Regions from separate parts of the Diaphorobacter limosus genome, predicted to be linked through region 1. Evidence: riboswitches for the same ligand, from Rfam matches in the RefSeq annotation. Region 1 holds a riboswitch; the other holds the start of a gene.
The links. Region 1 has a riboswitch for thiamine pyrophosphate ahead of thiC (phosphomethylpyrimidine synthase ThiC). Riboswitches for the same ligand answer to the same signal wherever they lie in the genome.

Region 1 (7,968 bases):
GCTTCGATGCCATAGTTGTCTGCCACCAGGCAAGCGATGTGGCTGTCGATGATCCATTGCTGCAGCTCCGGGTCGCGGCCGTCGAGTACCGCGCAGACAGTCTCGGCCATGTCGGCGCGGGGCTGCCCGTTGCAGGCTATGAGCAGCTCGGAAAAGCCGGTGTACAGCGCCACGATGTCACCCTTACTGATCTCAATGCCGTCACGCTCCAGTACCTGCTTGAGCATCTTGCCGGTGACCAGGGTGTGACCATCACCAAAATGCTTGCGCAGATTGACCAATACCCCGCGGCCCTGGATGGCCTGCTCGGCCAGGCGCTCCACGCCCAGCGCCTTGGCACGTGACTGGCCATCCATGCCGGGCAAGTCCTTGGGCGCCAGAATGTCGATGCCCGCCTGAAAGCCGTTGTAATAGACCAGTTCGTCGATGCCGTCGCTATTGATATCGAAATGGCTGCCGACATGCGACAGAGCATCCCATTGGGTCGAGTACTGCAGGTAAATTTGTGCGTAGTCGTCACTTACCACGTCGGTGTAGTTTGGGTTTTCTTGTGACAACGCAAAATTCATTCCGGGGCCCAGCGGGCGCATGGAGGGCTTGATGACGGGGGGGTGGCGGCGTGGATTGAGGGCATTGCCGCCGGGCAGGTTCAACGGTAGGCTCAGACAGAAACGCTGCCCGGTCTGGATTTCTTGCGCGGCTTGCTTCACCTTTTCCGCGTCCAGGTAGTTCAGGCGGCCATATTGATCTTCCGGGCCAAAGTCTCCCCAGTTCGACTGCGGGGGGCGCCGTGTCCAGCGGGGCGCTTTCCCATCGTCAACGACGGGTGGTATGTGGGGGGTGTGTACGGGCCGGTAAGTGCTCATCTCATACTCCTGCTGACGGGTGCCATGTTTTCTGAAGCTGTATTGACGCCCCGGGGACAACGGGGCTGACCAATGCACTATGGGCCGGGACAATGCACTATGGGCCGGGAGCGCTGGGATGACAAAGGTAGACGGGCAGCTTGTTCACGATATGAACTCAGGTTTTCCCGGAGCGCAAAGCCCCGCGCGCCTGGTTGCTGTCTTGCGCTTGATTGCCTGCCACCACGTCCAAGGCTTGGCCATCAATGAATTGGCGCAGCTGTCCGGTCTCAATAGAACGACAGCAAGGCGGCTGCTGATGGTGTTGACCGAGTCAGGGTTTGCCGCGAGGGATGAACACAGCGGCCGCTATCGGCTAGGTGTGGAGGCCATGTTCACCGGCATGGCGGCCATGACAAAACCACCCATCTTCGAGGCGTGCCGCCCGGCGATGAAACGTATAGCCAGTCGCACTGGAGATTCGGTATTTCTCATCGTCCGCATCGGCGATTTTGCGCATTGCCTGCATGTGGAAGTAGGCGACCACCCATTGCACGCACATAGTCTGATGACGGGCCAGATCCGCCTGTTGGGGCAGGGCACGGCCAGCCTGGCGCTTGCCGCCACCCTGCGCGACAAAGAACTCGAGCAGATATACCAACGCCGCAGTCTTGACTACGAGGCGGCAGGAATCTCAGAGGAGCGCTTGCGGCAGATGGTGGTGCATACGCGGAGACTGCGCCGCTCCGAGACCGTGAACCTGCTTACGACAGGTGCGATCGGCGTTGGTGTCGCCATCTGTGTGCAAGCCAACCATGTTGCAGCCATCAGCGTGGCGAGCCATGCCTCCAAGATGACGGCCCAGCACAAAGCGGCCGTGCTCAAGCTGCTGGAAGAAGAGCTGGTGAGTCCGCAGGTGGTTTTATTCAAGTACTGAAATTCAAGCACTCAAGTCAAGCATCGAGGGGAAAGCCCCAAGGCGGCAGCAAGACTGAGGAGCGCCGACTAAAATCGCAAGGTTATGCTCCAGCAACGCACCATCAAGACCCTGACCCGTGCCGTCGGCGTGGGTCTGCACAGCGGCCAGCGGGTCGAGCTGACGTTGCGCCCGGCTCAAGCAGACACGGGCATCGTGTTCCGCCGCGTCGATCTGCCCGAGCCGGTGGACATTGCCATCAACGCCCAGGCGGTGGTGGATACGCGCATGGCTTCCACCATCGGCGCGGGCGGGGCCAAGGTGCATACCGTGGAGCATTTGATGTCGGCCTGCGCCGGCCTGGGGCTGGACAACCTGTACATCGACATCACGGCCGAGGAGGTGCCCATCCTCGATGGCTCCTCGGCCTCGTTCGTGTTCCTGCTGCAAAGCGCCGGCGTGGAGCTGCAGAACGCGCCCAAGCGCTTCATCCGCGTCAAGCGCGCGGTGGAGGTGCGCGAGGGCCAGGGCGACCAGCTGAAATGGGCTCGCCTGGAGCCCTACCACGGCTTCAAGCTGCGCTTCGAGATCGACTTTGCCCATCCGGCGGTCGATTCCACCGGGCAGTGCGTGGAGTTTGATCTGGGTAGCGGCAACTACGCCCGCGACATCGCGCGCGCGCGCACCTTCGGCTTCACCAAGGACGTGGAGATGCTGCGCTCCAGTGGCCTGGCGCTGGGCGGTGGGCTGGACAACGCCATCGTCATGGACGACTACAAGGTGCTGAACGCCGACGGCCTGCGCTACGACGCCGAGTTCGCCCGGCACAAGATCCTGGACGCAATGGGCGACCTGTACCTGGTGGGTAAGCCGCTGCTGGCGGCCTACAGCGCGTTTCGCAGCGGCCACGGCATGAACAATCAGCTGCTGCGCGCGCTGCTGGCGCAGGAAGACGCCTGGGAGATCGTCAGCTTTGACAGCGAGCGCCAGGCACCCGCGGGCTTTGCCCAGCCGGCGCGCGCCTGGTGAGTCGCCGGCCATGCTGATCATGCGCTGGGCCGTGATGCTGCTGCTGCTCGCGGCTGGCGTCGCATTCGCTTATTTCGCCGCCACGGGCCAGCAGCGCTACAAGCGCTTCGGGCTGGTGATCATCAAGTGGATCGCCATCGCGGCGGCCATGTTCTTCCTGGTGTTGATACTGGAACGCATATAGTGCGCGGCGCGCCAGGCCGTATACTGCGCCTTGCTCCGGGGTGCACGTTTGGGCGTGCTGAGATGGTGGGCCAACCCGCCAAAACCGCGAACTTGATCTGGTTAGTACCAGCGTAAGAAGAGCTGCAGTGGGATGGGGGAGTGCGCCGTAGAGCGCGCCTTCGTCCCGCCGATTGCGGAGCATTCCATCCCCCAGCCTTTGAGGAATGCCCGCCATGAACGCCCCTGACAGCTTCGCCACCTTGCTCGCCCGCACGCGCGAGTCCTTTCCCGCCTCCACCAAGTCCTTCATCACCGGCAGCCGCGCGGATCTGCGTGTGCCGGTGCGCGACATTGCCCTCACCAACGGCGAGGTCGTCAGCGTCTATGACACCTCCGGCCCCTACACCGACCCCGCCGCCATCATCGACGTGAAGCAGGGCCTGCAAAGCGTGCGCGGCGCCTGGATTGCCGAGCGCGGCGACACCGAGCGGTATGAGGGCCGCAAACCCGTGGCGCTGGACGATGGCAGCAAGAGCGAGGACGCCGCCCGCCTGGCCCAGCTGCGCCAAGAGGCCGCGGCCCTGCAACGCCAGCCCCTGCGCGCCAAGGCCGGCGCCAACGTCACGCAGATGCACTACGCGAAGAAGGGCATCATCACTCCCGAGATGGAATACGTGGCGCTGCGCGAAAACGGCAAGCGCGAGTGGATGGCGCAGTACATGGCAGACGCCGCGCGCGAAAAGCGCCTGGCCGGCAACCCCATGGGCGCGCTGATCCCGAAGATCATCACCCCCGAATTCGTGCGCGACGAGGTGGCGCGGGGCCGCGCCATCATCCCGGCCAACATCAACCACCCCGAGGTGGAGCCGATGGCCATTGGCCGCAACTTCCTCGTCAAGATCAACGCCAACATCGGCAATTCCGCCGTCACGTCCAGCATCGAGGAAGAGGTGGAAAAACTGGTCTGGGCCATTCGCTGGGGCGCAGACAACGTGATGGATCTCTCGACCGGCAAGAACATCCACACCACGCGCGACTGGATCGTGCGCAACTCGCCCGTGCCGATCGGCACCGTGCCCATCTACCAGGCGCTGGAAAAGGTGGGCGGCATTGCCGAAGACCTGAGCTGGGAAATCTTCCGCGACACGCTGATCGAGCAGGCCGAGCAGGGCGTGGACTACTTCACCATCCACGCGGGCGTGCGCCTGGCCTATATCCACCTGACGGCGCAGCGGCGCACCGGCATCGTCTCGCGCGGCGGCTCCATCATGGCCAAGTGGTGCATGGCGCACCACCGCGAGAGCTTCCTCTACACGCACTTCGAGGACATCTGCGACATCATGAAGGCGTACGACGTGTCGTTCAGCCTGGGCGACGGCCTGCGCCCCGGCTGCGCCAGCGACGCCAATGACGAGGCGCAGTTTGCCGAGCTGCACACCCTGGGCGAGCTGACGCAAATCGCCTGGAAGCACGACGTGCAGACCATGATCGAAGGCCCCGGCCATGTGCCCATGCACATGATCCAGGCCAACATGACGGAGCAGCTGAAAACCTGCCACGAGGCGCCGTTCTACACCCTCGGCCCCTTGACCATCGACATCGCCCCCGGCTACGACCACATCGCCAGTGCCATTGGTGCCGCCATGATCGGCTGGATGGGCACGGCCATGCTGTGCTACGTGACGCCCAAGGAGCACCTGGGCCTGCCCGACCGCGACGACGTCAAGCAGGGCATCATCGCCTACAAGATCGCCGCGCATGCCGCCGACGTTGCCAAGGGCCACCCGGGGGCGCGCGCGCGTGACGATGCGCTTAGCCAGGCGCGCTTCGACTTCCGCTGGCAAGACCAGTTCAACCTGGGTCTGGACCCTGAAACCGCGCAGGAATACCACGACGAAACATTACCGAAGGACGCCGCCAAGGTGGCGCATTTCTGCAGCATGTGCGGGCCCAAGTTCTGCTCCATGAAGATCACGCAAGAGGTGCGCGAATTTGCCGCCGCCAAGGGCGTGGCCGAGGGCGACGCGCTGGCCCAGGGCATGGCGCAAAAGGCCGAGGAATTCAACCGCGCGGGCGGGGAGTTCTACATTCCTATCCAGCCGGTGTGATACCGACACTTCCCCTCTGGGTATGGGTGCCTACATATTTCAGTAGCGCAAAACGCTGATTTGACGCGGGTCTCAACTCCCTCTCCCCCTTGGGGGAGAGGGTAGGGGTGAGGGAGAAGCAGCCTCGAGGCTGCGCACATCCTCAGGGGGGAGGGAGAGCTCGTCAACCCTCGGCCACCGGCTGGCCGTTGACCCGCGTCTGCCCGGCCTTGTTGTACACCGTCAGGTTGGCCTCGTACCAGGTCAGCGTGGGGCGCGCGCCGAACAGGGTGGTGTACTCCTGCAGCTTGGCCTCGGTAAACCAGGCCTCGGCTGCGGCGCGGCTTTCCCATACGTACAGGCCGCCGGCGCCATGCTCGTTGCGCACGTAGTCCTTGCTGATCAGGCCTATTGAGCCGAGCTTGCGGAACTTGGGCGCCGACTGTTTGGCGATCTGATCTGGATGAACTGCTCTTCGGTGGGAGCGGGCAGGGCGAAGTGCCACAGGACGACGCAGGGGGCCATGGCGTGGGACTCCAAAAAGGCTAAGGGGAAATCATTGTAGGCAGCGCCAGCACTCCCCGGACAAGGGCCCAAGCCGCCAGGCGAAGGTGGCAACTGACGCGGTTTCAGTAACTGCGCCCGCCCTTGTACATGGCGTGCTGGCGCCGCGAGAGTTGCGTCACCTGCCCCACGCGCGCCATGGCCGTGCCGGCGTGGGCATGGGTAATGGCCAGCCCCAGCGCATCGGCCGCGTCGGTGCCCGGCAGGCCGGGCAGGGTGAGCAGGCGGCGCACCATCTCCTGCACCTGCGACTTCGCCGCGCGGCCGTGGCCGACCACGGCCTTCTTCATCTGCAGGGCCGTGTATTCGGCCACGGGCAGGTCGGCGTTGACCAGCGCAGTGAGCGCCGCGCCGCGCGCCTGGCCCAGCAGCAGGGTGGACTGGGGGTTGACGTTGACGAACACGATCTCCACCGCCGCCACATCGGGCCGGTAGCGCGCGGCGACCTCGGTGATGCCGTCGAACAGCAGCTTGAGCCGCCCCGGCAGGTCGCCCAGCGCGAGGCCCGTGGTGCGTATGGTGCCGCTGGCCACGTAGGCCAGGCGCTGGCCCTCGACGTCCACCACGCCGAAGCCGGTGGTCTGCAGGCCGGGGTCGATGCCGAGGATTCTCATTGCTATTAAAAATAGAGCTGTTGGGGCTTTATGTACAAACGTCAGGAGGCAAATTGAATCAAAGTAACCTGCCCTGGGCCATAGACCCGCGCAGGCCAAGGTTGGGCATCGGCGTCGAGCATGAGCAGTCGGACAGGGTGGTGGTATTCCGCCTTTGCCGCAGCCAGAGTCTGCAGCGTCTGCGCCAGACTGTCGCCCCGCAGCGTGCTGGCGATGATCAGCGTAGGCCGGCGCGGCCTGAAGCGTGCCAGCCGATCTGGTGCCGCGGGGTCTGGCGCGAGGTAGCCGCAGTCCCAGGGCTGGCGCGGGTGCCGCTTGCGCCACCACCTTAGCTCGTGCCACTTCACGGCGAGTTTGAGCTGCCAGCCCTTGAGCCTTGAAGCCGCGGACAGCGCGGCGAGTTCATCGTCTCGGTCGAGATGCCGCGCAAAGGCCGCGGCCAGGTGGGATGCGCCATCACAGTCCCGTCCCGCCATGACGGCCAGGCCGAGGCGCTCGGGTATATCGGGCAGCCGCCAGGGGTGCCAGAACGGCTTGCGCCCGTCCCCTGTGCCTGCCTGGCACCAGGATTCAAGGGCCGCCCACGCGCGCTGCTGTGCCGCATCCAGCGTTGGTGCCTGCCGCAATCCCGGTTCCGCGGCAGGGGGCGGCTGCAGCGCTTGGTCGTCATAACGGGCGATCAGGGTGGGGCCGATGCGTGCGCCCGCCCAAAGACATGGAACGAAAAGCAGGGATGCGTACACGGCCGCATTGCGCCAAGGGGCGGGCAATATGGCGGCCAGTAGCGCGCCCAGTAGCAGCGCGGGCGGCAGCGCCACGGCGAGGGCGGCCACCCAGTTGCGCAGGCGAGCGTCGCCGTGGCGGGTTTCGATGGCCAGGGGCATCTTTGGACCCGTGCTCATGGCAATTCGGCGCTTGCCATGCGCGCCATGATGGTGCGCGTGCGCCCCGCCAGATACGCCGAATTCGGCGTTTTCTCAAAGCGCTTGGGTGCCGGCAGCATCACGGCCAGGCGGGCGGCCTCGGGGGCGGTGAGCTGGCGCGCGCTCTTTCGGTAGTAATGCTGGGCGGCGGCCTCGGCGCCGAAGATGCCGGCGCCCCATTCCACGTTGTTCAGGTAGATCTCCAGGATGCGCTGCTTGGATAGAAATTGCTCCAGCGCCAGCGTGAGCACGAATTCCTGGCCCTTGCGCACCAGGTTGCGTTCGCCCGACAGCAACAAGTTCTTGGCCAGCTGCTGGGTGATGGTGGAGCCGCCACGGATTTTGGGTGCGCGGGCGTTGGGCCGGGCGGCGGCCTGGGCCTCGGCGCGGGCGTTGCGCTCCCAGGCCTTTTCTATGGCGTCCCATTCCACACCGTCGTGGTTGACGAAGTTGTCGTCCTCGGAGGCGATCACGGCGCGCTTCAGGTGGTCGGAGATCTGCGCGTAGGGCAGCCATTGCTGGCGCCAGTGCAGGCCGCCGTCCTGGCGCAGCTGCGCCCAGGCCTCGGAGCGCTGGAAGCTGGTGGATTCGGGGTCAAGCCAGGCCATGGCGGCGATGCGCGCCACGAAGAACAGCTGCAGCGCCACAAAGGCCAGCAGCACCAGGGCGATCCAGCGCAGCACGCCCCGCATTTCAGTAATCCACGGCGCTGCGCAGTACCCGCTGCCCATGCAACTGGCGCAACCCAGGCTGGGGCAGCCGAGCAAGGGCCGCCCCGCAGCGAGGGCTGCGTCCCCCTTCCCGCAGCGCGCAGCGGTGCGAGAG
Region 2 (7,968 bases), 880 kb from region 1:
TCTGTCTTGTGCGTGACTGGGATGCGAGCCATTGTCGCGTCGGGCACGGGCGCGGCAGTGCCGCGCTGTCACATGGGCGTCCCGGGGCCCGGGCCAGCGCACCAGTGGGCAGGCAAGACCATCAGAAAGCAGTCTGCATTTTGTGTATCAAAACCCTATCAACGCTTATAAACAAAGCGCAATAAGCTATGTTAATAATAGCGGTTTGACTGTGCAGCTTCAAACCCCAGCCGGCCCTGGCGCACAACCAGGGCGCGTACAAGGTTCTTCGTGCGCTCGACGATGGTCGCCAGCACCAGCTTGGAGCTGGCTTTGCTGTCAAAAAGATACACCCGGCTACTGGATTGGGTCGACATTTACGCGATTGCGCGCCCCATGGCCCCAGTGCCCACGATACCCATCGAAGCAAATGTCATATCCATGATCAAATTGTCTTTTGGGCATAAGAACCATATGGGTTTGTGTCAGAATCAATAAAACATTTAGAAACCATTGTGAATATGCGTAAGGTAATCGTTGGCGCCTGCTTATGCACCGTGGCCTCTGGCGTTGCCGCGTTGTCGCTGGGGCCAAGCCGCGGCGCAGTGGTGCTCGGTTCGCCCATTGATCTGATGTTTGAGGTACGGCCCGATGCGGGCAAGGATCTCGCATCGTCCTGTCTGTCTGCGCGCCTGGTTTCAGGCGCCAGCACTGTTTCAGATTCGCGCGTGCAAGTCACGCCGGTGCTGGGTGGCACCGTGCCCATGGTGCGTGTGCAAGCGCGCATCACCGCAGATGAGCCCGTCTTGACGGTGACACTTGCCGCCGGTTGCGAAGGGCGCGTGACGCGCAGCTATACGTTTCTGGCCGATCCGCCATCGGGCACCCCGGCCGTTGCCCAGCGCCCGCTGGATGTTGCCGGTTTTGGCGCCGCGGCGCGCGGCACCGATGGCTGGGGCCTGGCGGATGCCGATGCGGCGGCGACGCGTGCCGCCGCGCGCCAGCGCGTCCTGGCCGGGTTGGAGGGCGAGGGGGCGCTGGCCAGCGGCTCTGCGCGCCCGGCGCGTCCATCCAGCGCCAAGACCGCCGACAGGCCCGCCAGGCCGCGTGCGCTGGCGCCAGTGCCGGCCGCCCCGGCACGCCTGATCGTCGAGCCGCTGGATCTGTGGCTGGATACACCCCTGACCTTGCGCCTGGCGCGTGAAGAGCCGTTGCTGGTCTCGGCCCCCGACGAGGCCAGGCGTGCAGAATTTGCCGCCCTGTGGAAGGCGCTGAATACCTCGCCCGAGAACCTGCGGGAGTCCATGGCGCTTCTGGACAAGCTGCAGGGCGAGGCCGCAGCCCAGGTCAGGCAGGCCGAGGCCGAGAAGGCCGCCGCCGCCGAGCTGCGCCAACGCTTGGCACAGGTGGAGGAACAGAGTTTTTCCGCCACCTGGGTCTATGGGCTGGGTGGCCTGCTGGCACTGGCCGTGGGTTGCATCGGCTGGCTGCTGCGGCGCGCCAGGCGCCAGGAAACCCAGGCCTGGCAACATTCGGTGGCCCGCAGCGAGGCGCTGCAGCATGGCGCCGTGGCGGCCGAAGGGCCGAGCGGCCAGGACGACTGGCCACTGGAGCCCGATGCCGCCGACACCTGGCAACCCAGCTCCCTGCCTGAGGTAGATGAGCCCGATGTGCCTGTCGATGCCCCCGACACCATACCGGTGGGACCGTCGGCGGCGGCCACTGCACCTGCGGCGTTCGAGCCCACTATCCAGCCCGCCATGGCGCCCGCCACGCCGAAGGCGGCGCGCGCGCAGCAGATTCTCCCGCCTGATGCGGTATTCGACATCCAGCAACAGGCCGAGTTTTTCACCTCGATTGGCGAGCACGACCAGGCCATCGACGTGCTGCGCGCGCATATCGAGGAGCATGGCGACGCCATGCCCTGGGCCTATCTGGAATCGCTGCGCCTGTTCCACATGCTGGGGCGCACGGAGAGCTTCAATCGCCAGCGGCTGCAGTTCCAGGAGCGCTTCAACGTGCGGGTTCCGGGCTTTGGCCAGTTTCACCATGCGGGCCAGGCATTGGAGGACTACCCCGAGGCCCTGGCGGAAATCGAGGCACTGTGGTCATCGCCCGAGGTCATGGGCGTGCTCGACGGCCTGCTGTTCCGCCGCGGCGAGGGGGCTGACGACGAGCGTTTCGACCTGACCGCCTTCGATGACCTGCTGCTGCTGCTGGCCATTGCGCAGACCACGCCCGCGCATCTGCGCGGCGCGCCGGCGCCGCGTGCGCGCACCACGCCCAGGGCCAACAAGGTGAGCCTGCCGCCCGAGCGTTCGCTGGACTCGATCGCTGGAGACCTGTCGCTCATGCCTTCGGGCTACGATGTGCTGACCCCCGAGCCGGCGCCACGCCCCATGCTGGACGTGGACTTGTCGCAGACCTGCCAGCCGGATATCGCATTCGACGATCACCCCACTACCGCCGTCACCCGAATGCAGGGCGTGGGTTTCGGCATGGAGGACGACAAGCTCGAACTGCGTTTCGAGCTGGATCAGATGGACAAAAAGCGCTTCTGACCGCGCGTTACAACCCGGCCCGCAGAGCGTGCATCAGCCGGCCGGCGGCAGCCTCGGGCTGTTCGGCGTTCACCAGGGCCCGCACCACGGCGATGGAGCCTACGGCCGTGGCCCGCACCTGGCCAAACTGTTCCAGACCGATGCCGCCAATGGCCACCTGCGGATAGCCGCGCATGAGGCGCGCATAGGCCGCCAGGCGTGCCACGCCCTGGGGCACGGTGGCCATTTTCTTCAGCGTGGTCGGGAACACCGCGCCCATGGCGATGTAGCTGGGGCTGGCGGCGTCGGCGCGCAGCATCTCGGCGTAGCCGTGGGTGCTGACGCCCAGGCGCAGGCCGCTGGCGCGCAGCTCATCCAATTCTTCGCGCGTGAGTGCGTCCAGATCCTCCTGGCCCAGGTGCGCGCCATAGGCGCCGGCGGCCATCGCCTCGCGCCAATGGTCGTTGATGAACAGCAGTGCATCGGTGCCCTGCACGGCCTGGACGGCGGCCTGCACCTCGCGGGCGATCGCCGCGCTGTCGTCGCTCTTGTAGCGCAGCTGCACCGTGGGCACGCCGGCGCGCGCCATGCGGCCGACCCAGGCGGCATCGGGCAGCACCGCGTACAGGCCAAGGGCCTGGGGGCAGGGGGCAAAGGGCTGGGCGTGCGGGCGTGGCTGCAGGCCAAAGTCCGCAGGTTCGTCAGGCCAATGTGCGGCATCGAAAAACCCCAGGCGGCGCGTCTGTGCGGCCCAGGCGCGCGCCAGGCAGCTGGCATCCTGGGCGATGAAGCCCAGGGCGCTGCAGGCGGCCAGCGCGGCGCGGTAGACCGGCTCGTCGGACTCGGGTGCGGGCGCGGGTTGTGCGGGAAAGTCGGCGAAGGCCGCGCCGTGGTGCTGCAGGATGGCCTGCTGCATCTCGGTGGCGGGCGGCAGGGGGACGGTGTTGCTCATGTTCAGGCCTGCGCCTTGTCGTGGTGCCAGAACGGCGTGCCCAGCACCGGTGTGCTGGGCTGGGCACTGCTGTGCTGCTCCATGGCACCGGCCAGGCGCGCGGCGCGGCCGGCGGCCACGGCGTCGGCAAAGGCGCCGGCCATGGCCACGGGGTCTTGCGACAGGGCCACGGCCGTGTTCAGCAGCACGCCGTCAAAACCCCATTCCATGACCTGGGCGGCGTGCGAGGGCAGGCCCAGGCCGGCGTCCACCAGCAGCGGCACGTTCAGGCGCTCGCGCAGCAGCTGCAGGGCGTAGGGGTTCATGGGGCCGCGGCCCGTGCCGATCGGGGCGGCCCAGGGCATGACGGCCTGGCAGCCCACGTCGATCAGGCGCTGGCATTGCACCAGATCTTCGGTGCAGTAGGGCAGTACCTGAAAACCGTCCTTGATGAGGATGGCGGCAGCCTCCACGGTTTGCTGGGTGTCGGGCTGCAGGGTGTAGTCGTCGCCGATCACCTCCAGCTTGATCCAGGGCGTGTCGAAGACCTCGCGCGCCATCTGCGCCGTGGTCACGGCCTCCTGCACGCTGTGGCAGCCAGCCGTGTTGGGCAACACCGGCACGGCCAGGCTTTTGAGCAGCTCCCAGAAGCTGTTGCCGGCGTTGGTGGCGTTGATGCCCTGGCGGCGCAGCGATGCCGTGACCATGGCCGGCCGCGCGCGCTGCACGGCCGCTTGCAGCACGGCCGGCGAAGGGTAGCGCGCCGTGCCAAGCAGCAGGCGGCTGGCAAAGCTCTGGCCGTAGAGGACAAGGGGGTCTGTAGTCATGTTTTCAATCCTGTATTGATAGCTGCTGGCGCTTGTTTGATGGGCGTTAGAGGCAGTTTTAACCACCAGTGACGGGAGCAATCACCTCTACCCGGTCACCGTCCTGCAACAGGTGGCTGGGGTATTGCGCCTTGGGCACGAACACCGTGTTCACGGCCACGGCAAAGGGCGGGCGCGGTGCCAGCAGGGCGAGCGCGTCCTGTACGCTGGCCTGCGCCGGCAGATCGGTGGATTGTTGGTTCAGCAAAATCTTCATGTAACAGCGGTCCCCTGCAGGGCCAGGTCGAATTGGGCGGCCAGCGGCGATTGTCCCTGGTTCAGCCATTGCAGCGCCACGTCGTGCAGCGCGGGCGCCTGCATGAAGCCGTGGCGGTACATGCCGTTGATCTGCAGGACGCGCGGCCGCGGCATGCGGATCCCGGGCAGGTTGTCGGGCAGGGTGGGGCGGCACTGCGTGCTCAGCTCCAGGATGCGCGCCTCGGCAAAGCCGCTGTGGATGGTGTAGGCGGCCGAGAGCAGCTCCAGGGCCGAGCGCACGCTCATGCCGGAGCGGTCGTCGGACTCGATCTCGGTGGCGCCGATGACGAACACATGGTTTTCCTTGGGCGCCACATAGATCGAGTAGCGTGGGTGGACCAGGCGCGTGGGCCGCGCCAGCGTCACCTCGGGCGCGTGGATGCGCACCACCTCGCCGCGTACGCCGCGCAGCGCCTGCCATTGCTGGCGTGCGCCCAGGCCACGGCAGTCGATAAGCCAGTCGCTCTGGCCCGCCTCGCCGGGGCGGAAGTCGCCCAGCTCGCGTGGGCTGTCGTAATGCACCGCCACACCCAGCTGCTGCATGTCCTGGGCCAGCGCGGCAAACAGCTGGCGGTTGTCGATCTGCCCCTCGCCCGGCAGCAGCAGGCCCTGGGAAAAGCGGCCGGCCAGGGCCGGGTCGGCGGCGGCAACACCTGCGGCATCAAGGGGCTGCATGGCGGGCAGGCCGGCAACCTCGGCCTGGCGATGCTCGAACAGGCCGCGCAGGCGCGCCGCGTCGCCCGCGTCCTGGCGGTGCCAGACGATGAGCGTGCCGTTTTGCTGCCAGTACACCGGCGCGGGCAGCGGCGCGATCAGTTCCGGCCAGCGCGCGAGTGCATGCTGGCCCATGCGCACGATGCTGGCCTCGGCCACCACCGATTCGGCCAGAGGCGCCACCATGGCCGCGGCCACATAGGCGGCCGATCCCACGCCGTCGGGGCCGCCGGCCTCGAAAACCTGCACGCGGTGGCCCTGGCGCGCCAGGCTGGTGGCCAGCAGGCTGCCCAGCAGGCCCGCGCCCAGGATGGTGACCGACGAAGAGGGAGAAAGCAGTGGCTGCATGGTGTTTTGTCCGCTATCCAATCAAAACCGTGGGGGGACAAAACAGGCGCCAAGGGCGGCGTGGCCCTGGTGGTTGAAAACTCCCCACGCCAGCATGACCTGGATCGGGTGCGGAGGGTGTTTCTCAGTCGCCAGCCTGGTTGGGCCGGGACACCCCTGTTTCGTCCGTGAGCCGGGATTACAGCACAGAAGGCAAGCCCATGGGATTGACCTGGGACAGAGCTTGCATCCGCCATAATTTTTGCCATGAACCACTCCAACACCCCGGCGCCGCGTTATGCGCGCGTGCTGTCCATCGCTGGCTCCGACAGCGGTGGCGGCGCAGGCATTCAGGCCGACCTCAAGACCTTCAGTGCGCTTGGCTGCTATGGCATGACGGCCATCACCGCCATCACGGCGCAGAACACCCAGGGGGTGCGCGCCATCCACGGCGTGCCCCCGGACATCCTGCGTGCGCAGATCGATGCCGTGGTCGAGGACATAGGCGTCGATGCCGTGAAGATCGGCATGCTGCACGCGCCCGAGGTGGTGCAGGTGGTGGCCGATGCCATACGCCGCCACCAGCTGCCCAATGTGGTGCTGGACCCGGTGATGGTGGCCACCAGCGGCGACCGACTGATTGCCGAGGAAACCGTGGGCCAGCTGGTGCGCGAGCTGTTTCCGCTGGCCGCGCTGGTCACACCCAACCTGGACGAGGGCGGCTGGCTGCTGGGGCGCCAGATCACGCGCGAGGACGAGCTGGATGCGGCGGCGGATGAGCTGCTGGCCCTGGGCGCGCGCGCCGTGCTGCTCAAGGGCGGTCACCTGCGGGGCGAGCGCGTGGTGGACCTGCTGGCCCTGCCCGGGGGCGAGCACCATCGCCTGGCTTCGGCGCGCATTGCGACGCATAACGGCCACGGCACGGGCTGCACGCTGTCGTCGGCGATCGCGGCGCAGCTGGCGCTGGGCCTGGATCTGGTGGCCGCCGTGCAGGCGGCGCGCGGCTACATCCTGGGCGCCATCGCCGCAGGCGCCGCGGTGCACACGGGCCGGGGCCATGGGCCGCTGAACCATGGCTATGCGCCGGTGGAGCAGGTCATTTTGTAGGTATTTTTACCTGATTAGGCACATATTTCAGACGAACCACTGCTCGCTCTGGGCATCAAACCAGCAAGAGCGTTTTGCTCGATTGCGAGGCAGCAGGAGGTGTGTGATGTCCCAGAACGTCATCCAATTCCAGCATGGTCTGTCGTGGGCGCAGTTTCATGACTGCTACGGCAGTGAGGCCCAATGCGAAGCTGCTGTGGTGGCAGCACGCTGGCCGCGGGGCTGGCGCTGCGCGCACGGCGGCTGCAAACGGTTTTTCCATACACGCAACGGCCATGGGCGCCTGCTGTGGGAATGCTTTGTCTGCGGCTACCAAAGCTCCAGCATTGCGGGCACCGTCATGGAGCACACCAAAGTGCCACTGACCAAGTGGTTCCAGGCCATGTACCTGCTGACGCAGAACAAAAACACCCTCAGTGCCCTGGCGCTGAGCCGCCAGATCGGCGTGTCCTACCGAACTGCCTGGCTGCTCAAGCACAAGCTGATGCAGACCATGCTGCTGCGCGAAGAATCGCGCCCTTTGCAAGGCCGTGTGGAAATCGACGACGCTTACTTGGGCGGCGAACGCGAGGGGCACATCAACGGCGGGCGCAAGGCGGCCAACAAAACAGCCTTTGTTGCTGCCATACAAACCAGCGATGACGGGCATCCTTTGTGCATGCGCCTGACACCGGTGGTGGATTTCACCAACGCAGACATGGCCCCCTGGGCCCAAGGCCATCTGGCCCCTGTTTGCCATGTGGTCAGCGATGTCACATGGGCCTTTGCACAAGTGGTGCAGGCGGCAGCTACGCATGAACGCCACGTCACCGGCGGGGGCAGACAAGGCGCCAGAACACCGCAGCTGCGCTGGGTCAACACCTTGCTGGGCAATCTCAAGACCAGTCTGACGGGTACGCTGCACTCGTTTGACCATGCCAGGTACGCCGCTCGCTACCTGGCCGAGTTCGCGTACCGCTTCAATCGGCGCTTTGACATGCCCGCCATGATTCCCAGGCTCCTGCGGGCCGTCACGGTTACAAAACCCCAGCCTCTGCGCTCGTTGCGTGTGTGTGGGGTATGTACCTAATCAGGTATTTTTAAGGCTGCAGCGATTGTCTGGCAAGCGCAAGCAGCTATAAAAATAGTGGCTCAAGTAGCGATATCTATTGATTGGCTCCCAATGTCCATAACCCGCAGGGCAGCAGGCTTGGTCACGATGTGGAGAGCACGGTGGATTGTTCTGAACCAGCCCAGGGAGGAATCC

Region 2: linked by a shared signal. The riboswitch ahead of P4826_RS05130 (NAD(P)/FAD-dependent oxidoreductase) and the one ahead of thiC (phosphomethylpyrimidine synthase ThiC) in region 1 are both predicted to bind thiamine pyrophosphate.

The regions. Positions count from the first base shown of each region.
Region 1 is NZ_CP136921.1:1,927,175-1,935,142, reverse strand. It holds gene P4826_RS09345 (cyclase family protein) at 1-866, opposite strand, end outside; gene P4826_RS09340 (IclR family transcriptional regulator) at 985-1,782, shown strand; gene lpxC (UDP-3-O-acyl-N-acetylglucosamine deacetylase) at 1,867-2,790, shown strand; gene P4826_RS09330 (hypothetical protein) at 2,801-2,974, shown strand; TPP riboswitch at 3,001-3,110, shown strand; gene thiC (phosphomethylpyrimidine synthase ThiC) at 3,189-5,063, shown strand; gene P4826_RS09320 (monooxygenase) at 5,227-5,547, opposite strand; gene ruvC (crossover junction endodeoxyribonuclease RuvC) at 5,672-6,220, opposite strand; gene P4826_RS09310 (hypothetical protein) at 6,262-7,122, opposite strand; gene mtgA (monofunctional biosynthetic peptidoglycan transglycosylase) at 7,119-7,835, opposite strand.
Region 2 is NZ_CP136921.1:1,042,409-1,050,376, reverse strand. It holds gene P4826_RS05155 (hypothetical protein) at 192-356, opposite strand; gene P4826_RS05150 (type IV pilus assembly protein FimV) at 537-2,540, shown strand; gene P4826_RS05145 (thiamine phosphate synthase) at 2,548-3,471, opposite strand; gene P4826_RS05140 (thiazole synthase) at 3,474-4,277, opposite strand; gene thiS (sulfur carrier protein ThiS) at 4,336-4,533, opposite strand; gene P4826_RS05130 (NAD(P)/FAD-dependent oxidoreductase) at 4,530-5,636, opposite strand; TPP riboswitch at 5,701-5,804, opposite strand; gene thiD (bifunctional hydroxymethylpyrimidine kinase/phosphomethylpyrimidine kinase) at 5,883-6,722, shown strand; gene P4826_RS05120 (IS1595 family transposase) at 6,829-7,791, shown strand.